Regions from separate parts of the Geobacillus sp. FSL K6-0789 genome, predicted to be linked through region 2. Evidence: predicted binding sites of a transcription regulator. Region 2 holds the regulator's gene; the other holds the start of a gene.
What was found. The regulator LexA, encoded in region 2, represses DNA repair genes until DNA is damaged. The targets are predictions, from matches to a motif close to CGAACATATGTTCG.
Positions count from the first base shown of each region.

Region 1: the regulator LexA is predicted to act here: its motif matches at 2,803-2,816, upstream of uvrB (excinuclease ABC subunit UvrB).

Region 1 is NZ_CP151966.1:2,747,707-2,752,422, forward strand. It holds gene uvrA (excinuclease ABC subunit UvrA) at 1-739, opposite strand, end outside; gene uvrB (excinuclease ABC subunit UvrB) at 756-2,732, opposite strand; gene NSQ51_RS14705 (CsbA family protein) at 2,908-3,129, opposite strand; gene NSQ51_RS14710 (PDZ domain-containing protein) at 3,144-4,316, opposite strand; gene NSQ51_RS14715 (MerR family transcriptional regulator) at 4,710-4,716, shown strand, end outside.
Region 2 is NZ_CP151966.1:1,220,656-1,225,371, forward strand. It holds gene NSQ51_RS06385 (methionine gamma-lyase family protein) at 1-1,201, shown strand, start outside; gene NSQ51_RS06390 (MerR family transcriptional regulator) at 1,278-1,679, shown strand; gene glnA (type I glutamate--ammonia ligase) at 1,719-3,053, shown strand; gene lexA (transcriptional repressor LexA) at 3,117-3,740, opposite strand; gene yneA (cell division suppressor protein YneA) at 3,892-4,197, shown strand; gene NSQ51_RS06410 (recombinase family protein) at 4,217-4,716, shown strand, end outside.

The sequences.
Region 1 (4,716 bases), 1.5 Mb from region 2:
TTTCACTGAACAAGAGCTCCCCCTCGCCGATCACGTCAACGACCACTTTGCCGTCGGCGAGCTTCAGCGCCGTCTCCAACGAATCGGCAAGCCTTGATGCGATGCCGTCCTTGATGACAACCCGGTCGACGACGACATCAATCGAATGTTTTTTGTTTTTTTCCAGCTCAATGTCCTCCGTCAACTCGCGCATCTCACCGTCAATGCGAACGCGCACATACCCTTGTTTGCGAATATCCTCCAATGTCTTGGCGTGCGTCCCTTTTTTTCCCGAGACGATCGGCGCCAAAATTTGCATTTTCGTCCGCTCCGGGTAAGCAAGCAGCCGGTCGACCATTTGCTCGATCGTCTGCGATTGGATTTCAATGCCGTGCGTCGGACAAACAGGGCGGCCGATGCGGGCGAATAGAAGCCGCAAGTAATCGTAAATTTCTGTCACCGTGCCGACGGTTGAGCGCGGGTTGCGGCTCGTCGTTTTTTGGTCGATCGAAATGGCCGGCGACAATCCTTCAATCGCATCGACGTCCGGTTTTTCCATCTGCCCTAAAAACTGGCGGGCGTACGCCGACAGCGATTCGACGTAGCGTCGCTGACCTTCCGCGTAAATCGTATCAAACGCCAGCGACGACTTCCCCGACCCGGACAGCCCGGTCAAGACGACGAGCTTGCCGCGCGGGATTTCAACGTCAATGTTTTTCAAGTTGTGGGCGCGCGCCCCTTTGACAATGATTTTCTCCATTCCGTTCACCCGGCCATCATCCTTCCGCTTTCAATTCGAAAATGACGTCGCGCAGCTGGGCGGCCCGCTCGAAGTCGAGCGCTTTGGCCGCCTCTTTCATCTCCGTCTCGAGCGTTCGAATCAGCTCTTCCCGCTCTTGTTTCGTCATCGCTGCCGCCGGCTTCGCCTCGTACATCTCCGTCTCTTCCGCCGCATACGTCGCGCGGATGACGTCGCGAATCTCCTTTTTCACCGTGCGCGGCACGATGCCGTGCTTTCGGTTGTACTCTTCTTGAATCGCGCGGCGCCGCTTCGTCTCTTGAATAGCGATTTCCATCGATTTCGTCACTGTATCGGCGTACATGATCACATGGCCGTTCGCGTTGCGCGCCGCCCGGCCGATCGTCTGGATGAGCGAGCGCTCCGAACGCAAAAACCCTTCTTTGTCGGCGTCCAAAATGGCGACAAGCGACACTTCCGGAATGTCCAATCCTTCCCGCAGCAAGTTGATGCCGACCAGTACATCGTATTTGCCGAGCCGCAAATCGCGGATGATTTCAATGCGCTCGAGCGTCTTAATTTCCGAATGCAAATACGCCACCTTGATCCCCGCTTCTTTTAAATAATCGGTCAAATCCTCCGCCATTTTTTTCGTCAGCGTCGTCACGAGCGTCCGTTCATTCCGCTCGACGCGCTCATGAATTTCGCCGATCAAATCGTCGATTTGTCCTTTTGTCGGACGGACGTCGATTGTTGGGTCAAGAAGCCCGGTCGGGCGGATGATTTGTTCGACAACGCCCGGGCTGTGCTCGAGCTCGTACGGCCCCGGCGTCGCCGAGACGTAAATAATTTGATGGATTTTTTGCTCGAACTCTTCAAACGTGAGCGGTCGGTTGTCGAGCGCCGACGGCAGACGGAAGCCGTGGTCGACGAGCACTTGCTTGCGCGCCCGGTCGCCGTTGTACATGCCGCGCAGCTGCGGCAAGGTGACGTGTGACTCATCGACGATAATCAAAAAATCGTCCGGAAAATAGTCAAGCAATGTATACGGCGTCGATCCCGGCGGCCGCAGCGCCAAATGGCGCGAGTAGTTTTCGATGCCGGAACAAAAGCCCATCTCGCGCATCATTTCCAAATCATAGCGCGTCCGTTGCTCCAGCCGCTGCGCCTCCAACAGCTTTCCTTGGGCGCGCAGTTCGGCGAGCCGCTCCTCAAGCTCTTGTTCGATGTTTTGAATGGCGAGCCGCATTTTCTCCTCGCGCGTGACGAAGTGCGACGCCGGGAAAATGGCGACATGCTCGCGCTCGCCGAGCACTTCGCCCGTCAAGGCGTCCACCTCGCGGATGCGCTCGATTTCATCGCCAAAAAATTCGACGCGAATGCAATGTTCATCGCGCGACGCGGGGAAAATTTCGACCACATCGCCGCGGACGCGGAACGTGCCGCGCCGAAAGTCGATATCATTGCGGTCGTATTGGATGTCAACGAGCCGCCGCAGCAGCACGTTGCGCTCGATTTCCATCCCCACGCGCAATGAAACGACAAGCTCGCGGTATTCTTCCGGCGACCCTAAGCCGTAAATGCATGAGACGCTGGCCACGATGATGACATCCCGGCGCTCAAACAACGCCGACGTTGCCGAGTGCCGCAATTTGTCGATTTCATCGTTGATTTTCGCATCTTTTTCAATGTACGTATCCGTCTGCGGCACGTACGCTTCCGGCTGATAATAATCGTAATAGCTGACAAAATATTCGACGGCGTTGTGTGGGAAAAACTCTTTCAGCTCGCTGTACAATTGACCGGCGAGCGTTTTGTTGTGGGCGATGACAAGCGTCGGCTTGTTGACTTGGGCGATCACGTTCGAGATCGTAAACGTTTTGCCCGTCCCCGTCGCCCCAAGGAGCGTTTGATGTTTCACACCCCGCTGCAAGCCGTCCACAAGCTTGGCGATCGCCTGCGGCTGATCGCCTTGCGGTTCGTACGGCGACACTAATTGAAAACGGCCCTCCACCGTTTCGCCTCCTTCTTCAATCCATCTTTCCCCATTGTATCATATCCTCTGCGCAGATGCACAAAAAACGCGAACTGGTATTCGTTCCAACCTGCACAGCGATTTCCATTCCGTCAGGCCGCTTCCAGCTGCATAGATAAAAAAGCGGACCGCTGCAGATGGGTCCGCTTCTCTGTCATTTCTTTAAGTTGTCCAACATTCGCCCCGCCAACAGAAAACCGGCAATCGTCGAGGCGATGTCGGCGACGATTTCGTGCAGCTCGTCCGTATACCCTTTGGCATACGAGGCGACAAGCAAGGCAACGGTCAACAACAACGCAATGTAACGGTTGTACGTCACCCGCGCAAACAGCAGCAACAAAAGGCACGGGATGATAAGGGCCGCGAGAAACCACATACGTCTAGTCTCCTTTACGACACAGCTTCGGACGCCGAAGAGCCTCGTTGATGAACGAACAGCAGACCAAGTTCGTGGTGGCCGTCTTCATACACCGCTCCTTGAACGAAGCGGATCTCGCCGTTATGGCTGATGACTTCCAGCTTGCAAAACGCGCGGTTGCGCTGGAGCGCCTCGTAAAACTCGGCCTCAGTCTGCACTGGAACGCCGTTCGCTTTTACAATCACTTCACCAATGCTTAACCCCATTTGTTCCGCTTTGGAATTCGGGAGCACCCCGACGATCACCACGCCTTGCGGATGGCGGGCAAACCGGGGCGGGCGGGCGCGGTCGGCGCGGTGACCGGAAAAGGCAATCCACTCCCGCCCAATGATGGCTGCAGCTCCTGCGGCAGCCCCTAGCAACGGATGCCATAATCCGAAGACGGCCAGCACGGCGACAAGCCAAGCGAGGCGAAGCACGCGCCGCCCTTCTTCACGAGCTGCTTCCGCCGGCAGCACGTGCTGCCGGCGCTGCGAAAAGCCGAGAAGAAACGGCACAAGCCAAAACGAATAGCCGTCCCCAGCTGGAATGAGCGGCCACCACGAAACCGACGGCAACGCGCCGTCGGATATCGGCAGCACGACCGGCACAAACCAAAACCGTTGCGTCCACTGCATGCCGACAATCATTCCACGTTTGCTTCTCGCAAGCTGCGGCGAGGCCGCCCCATTTCGCGAGCGGAGAATCAGCCATCCTTCCGCCAACAGCAACAACACAAGCAGGGCGGCAAGCGCCCCTCCATCCGCCGCACCGTCTGACAACAGATGAGCGGCAAGTCCGCTTGGCCCCGCCAAGCCGAGCAAGACGAGCGCTCCGCCCACTGTATAAGCCGGTGAAAGGAGGCGCGCCTCCATCGTCAGGCCAAGCAGGATCGTCAACCCCGTCACCGCCCACACCGCATCCGGCGGCAACGCGAGCCCGATGCCGGACGCAATGACAGACAGCACAGCGCCCGCAACCCATCCCCACGTCCAAAGCCCACGCCATTCTTGCCCCAGCCGATAGACGCGCACATGAAAATCGCGGCGCTCCCGCTTCACCCGCCGCCAGCCGGCACCCCAGGCCAACAGCAGGCCGTAATACAAGAGCGGCTGCCGCCACACATCGGCGACGCCTTCCAACCATTCCAATCCCCAAGTTGCCATCCGCCTTCCCCCTCGCTTCGTTCCCCATTCTTTATCTCCTGAATCCGTGATAAAAACGCGTTCAAACTGCTGAGAAAGCTTGATAAATCAACAAATATCACACTTTTTGCTTTTCACTCAATAAGTGAACATCCGAAACTGGGCTAAACCCTTGATATGATTACGTTTTCCGGTGCTTTTGATGAGCTGCTGTCACGGATTCAGGTATCTTCTATTCTACCAAATGACTGGGACAAATCCCATGCCTGCCGCCATCTTTTTTGCCTGAATGGCGAATTTGCGCTGTTTTCCACTTTCTTTGCCGAATGGACACTAGTTTTGTCGCCCGGGCAGGATTTCTTATGCCAATGAAAAAAGGGATATAGAAGAAGACAAAAAAGGAGGAGTGGAACGATGGAGT
Region 2 (4,716 bases):
GCCGATTCACCGCCGCATCGATGAACTGGTCGACGTCAACCAATACCGCGTGCTTGAGAGCTTCCGTCGCCATCAAGTGAGCGACGCCCACTTCATTCCGTCAACCGGTTATGGATATGACGATGCGGGCCGCGATACGCTCGATCGCATTTTCGCTGATGTGTTTGGAGCGGAAGAGGGGCTTGTGCGCCCGCAAATCATTTCCGGCACGCACGCGATTGCGATCGCGCTGTTTGGCGTGTTGCGCCCGGGCGATGAATTGCTTTACATCACGGGCGCTCCGTACGATACGCTTGAGGAAATCGTCGGCGTCCGCGGCCGCGGCGTCGGCTCGCTGAAAGAGTTTGGCATTCGTTATCGCAGTGTGCCGCTCACAGCGGAAGGGATGGTCGATTTTCCGGCCGTTCGCGAAGCGATCCATGAGCGGACGAAAATGATCGGCATTCAACGTTCGCGCGGCTATGAGGACCGGCCGTCGTTTACTGTCGAAGAGATCGGCGACATGATTGCATTCGTCAAGTCGATCAAACCGGATGTCGTCGTGTTTGTCGACAATTGCTACGGAGAATTCGTCGAGGAGAAAGAGCCATGCCATGTCGGCGCCGATTTGATGGCCGGCTCGCTCATTAAAAACCCGGGAGGGGGCTTGGCGAAAACGGGCGGCTACATTGTCGGCAAGCGGGAATATGTGGAGGCGTGCGCCTATCGGATGACCTCGCCGGGCATTGGAGCGGAAGTCGGTCCGTCGCTTTACAGCTTGCCGGATATGTATCAAGGCTTTTTCCTTGCGCCGCACACCGTGGGTCAGGCGCTCAAGGGGGCGGTTTTTACGGCGGCGATGCTCGAGCGGATCGGACTAAAAACCTCGCCATCGTGGAAGGCGAAGCGCACGGATTTGGTTCAGTCCGTCCGTTTTGACGATCCGGAACAAATGGTGGCGTTTTGCCAAGCGATTCAGGCTTCCTCCCCGGTCAACGCTCATTTCACTCCGTATCCGAGCGACATGCCCGGCTATGAAGACAAAGTGATCATGGCCGCCGGCACGTTCGTGCAGGGCGCGAGCATCGAGCTGACGGCAGACGGGCCGCTGCGGCCCCCATATGTCGCCTACGTGCAAGGCGGGCTGACGTATTCACACGTCAAAATCGCCATTTGTTCAGCCGTCCACCGTCTGCTTGAGCAACAGCTCATTTGTTTGTGAGAAAATATGACGCATCATTGACTGTTTTCTTGACATTATGGTAAAATGAAGGTATCAAAAGCGAGGAGGAATTGGCATGAGCAGTCATATTCGTCGTTCCATGCCATTGTTTCCGATTGGGATTGTGATGCAGCTGACCGACTTGTCGGCTCGGCAAATCCGCTATTATGAAGAGCACGGTCTCGTTTCGCCAGCGCGCACTGAAGGCAACCGGAGGCTGTTTTCGCTCAATGACATTGACCGCTTGCTGGAAATTAAAGATTTGATCGACCAAGGCGTCAACTTGGCGGGCATTAAACAAATTTTTGCCGCGCGGGAGGAAGGACGCCACCAGCAGGCGGAGAAAGTCGAAAAAGTAGGAAAACCGAAGCTGTCGGACGAAGAACTGCGCGAAATTTTGCGGAATGAATTGCTGCAGGCCGGGCGGTTCCAGCGCGCGTCGCTTCGCCAAGGAGATCTCGCTCGCTTCTTTCATTAATGACGGAACATGATTTCCGAGCCGGGGAGGAGTTTGGACATGGCAAAATATACGCGTGACGACATTTTACACATCGTCAAAGAGGAAAATGTCAAGTACATCCGCCTGCAATTCACCGATATTTTGGGGACGATCAAAAACGTCGAAATCCCGATCAGCCAACTTGAGAAAGCGCTCAATAATAAAATGATGTTTGACGGGTCTTCGATCGAGGGGTTTGTCCGCATCGAAGAATCGGACATGTATTTGTATCCGGATTTGGACACGTTTGTCATCTTCCCGTGGACATCGGAAAAAGGAAAAGTCGCCCGCTTTATTTGCGACATTTACAATGCGGACGGCACGCCGTTTGAAGGCTGCCCGCGCTACAATTTAAAGCGCGTGTTGAAAGAGATGGAAGCGCTCGGCTTTACGGCGTTCAACTTGGGAGCGGAACCGGAGTTTTTCCTCTTTAAGCTCGATGAAAATGGCCGTCCGACGATGGAACTGAACGACCGCGGCGGCTACTTCGACTTGGCGCCGACCGATCTTGGGGAAAACTGCCGGCGCGATATCGTGCTTGAGCTTGAGGAGATGGGCTTTGAAATTGAAGCGTCGCACCATGAAGTTGCCCCGGGCCAGCATGAGATCGATTTCAAATACGCTGATGCCGTAAAAGCGTGCGACGACATTCAAACGTTTAAACTCGTTGTCAAAACGATCGCCCGCAAACATGGGCTGCATGCGACGTTTATGCCGAAGCCGATTTTTGGGATTAACGGTTCGGGAATGCACTGCAACTTGTCGCTGTTTCGCAACAACGAAAACGCCTTTTTTGATCCGAACGGCGATTTGCAGTTGAGCGATACGGCCCGGCAGTTTATTGCCGGCGTGTTGAAGCATGCGCCGAACTTTACAGCTGTCACCAACCCGACGGTCAACTCGTACAAGCGGCTTGTTCCGGGGTACGAGGCGCCATGTTATGTCGCCTGGTCGGCGCGCAACCGCAGCCCGCTCATCCGCATTCCGGCTTCGCGCGGCATGAGCACGCGCATTGAAGTGCGCAGCGTCGATCCGGCGGCGAACCCGTACTTGGCGATGGCCGTGCTGTTGGCGGCCGGGCTTGACGGCATTCGCAACAAGCTCACTCCTCCGGCGCCGGTTGACCGAAACATTTACGTCATGACGAAAGAAGAGCGGCTTGAAGAAGGCATTGTCGATTTGCCGGCCACGCTGCATGAAGCGTTGGAAAACTTGAAGTCCGATGAAGTGATGATTCACGCGCTCGGCAAACATTTATTCGAGCATTTCGTCGAAGCGAAAGAAATTGAGTGGGATATGTATCGGACAACGGTTCATCAATGGGAATTGGACCAATATATGGAACTCTACTGATTCATAAAAAAGCTGCCCCGTTTTTTTCAGGGCAGCTTTTTTATGGGCGCAGGCCGGCACGAGTCAGTCGAACAGGCGATAGACGCCGATCACTTTGCCGAGAATCGTGCAGTCGCGGACGATGATCGGCTCAAGATGGGCGTTTTCCGGCTGCAGGCGGATGTGGTCTTTTTCCTTGAAAAACCGCTTCACCGTCGCCTCGTTGTCTTCCGTCATGGCGACGACGATGTCGCCGTTGTTGGCCGATGACTGCTGGCGGACGATGACGTAGTCGCCGTCGAGAATGCCGGCTTCGATCATGCTGTCGCCCATCACTTCAAGCATAAACAACTGCTCCTCGCCAGCGGCGAGCCGCTTCGGCAGCGGAAAGTAGCCTTCGATGTTTTCCACCGCTGTAATCGGTTGACCGGCCGTCACCTTGCCGATGATCGGCACCGAGATGATCTCCTCTTTTTCTCTCTCCTTGGCCATATCGTTGTCCAAAATTTCAATGGCGCGCGGCTTTGTCGGGTCGCGGCGGATGTACCCTTTGCTTTCTAGGCGCGCGAGATGCCCGTGGACCGTCGAACTTGACGCCAGTCCAACCGCTTCCCCAATTTCCCGCACCGACGGAGGATAGCCTTTTGTTTTTACTTCCTGTTTAATAAACTCTAAAATTTGCTGTTGTCGTTTTGACAGTTTCGTCATTGTTTCACACCTTTCGCCACATCATTTGCCTTCATTATACCATGCGGAAGACGAAAAAACAAACATAGGTTCGAGTTTTTTATTGACACAAACAAATGTTCTTGACTATAATGAAGGAAAGCGAACAAACATTCTAGAAAGGGTGGGGAGAATGGAGAAAACGTTGCTGCACTATGTTTTGTTTTCATTTTTGTTTTCGCTCGTGTTGGCAGGGTTCGTTTACGCCAGCAGCCCGGTCGATAAAAAAGAATACGTGACGATCACGGTCGCTCCCGGCGATACGCTTTGGGGGCTGGCAAAACAGTACGAACAGGAACACCATATGCCGCCTGATGAGTTCATCCGCTGGGTCGTCGATGTCAACCATTTGCCGAGCCCGCGTCTTGCCACCGGTGAACAAATTGTCATTCCTGTGTTAAAATCAAAGCAGGGCGGCTCGGTGGCCGTCAATCAGTGATGGAAAGAAGGGAGTGGCCATGAGGGCGGTCATTTACTGCCGAGTCAGCACGGACAAAGCGGAACAGGAAACGTCACTCGCGAGGCAACGAGATGAGCTCGAGCAGCTGGCGGCCGAGTGTGGATTTGAAGTCGTGAAAGTGATCGCCGAGCAGGCGAGCGGTTATGAAGCCGACCGCGACGGCGTGTTGGAGCTGCTTTCGCTTTGCGAGGAAGGCGAGGTCGATGTGCTGCTCATTCAAGATGAAACGCGGCTTGGGCGCGGCCATGCGCGCATGGCGGTGCTGCATTGCTTGAAAAAGCAAGGGGTGAAAATATACAGCGCCAGCCACCGCGGGGAGATGCCGCTGTCGGAGGCCGATGAGATGGTGTTATCCATCATCGCGATTGTCGAGGAGTACCAAAGAAAAATACATAACGCCAAAATTAAGCGTGGCATGCAGCGAGCCATCGCCAGCGGATACCGACCGGAGCGGAACCTAAGGCGCCGGGGCGAAAACGCCGGGCGCGATCGAATCGA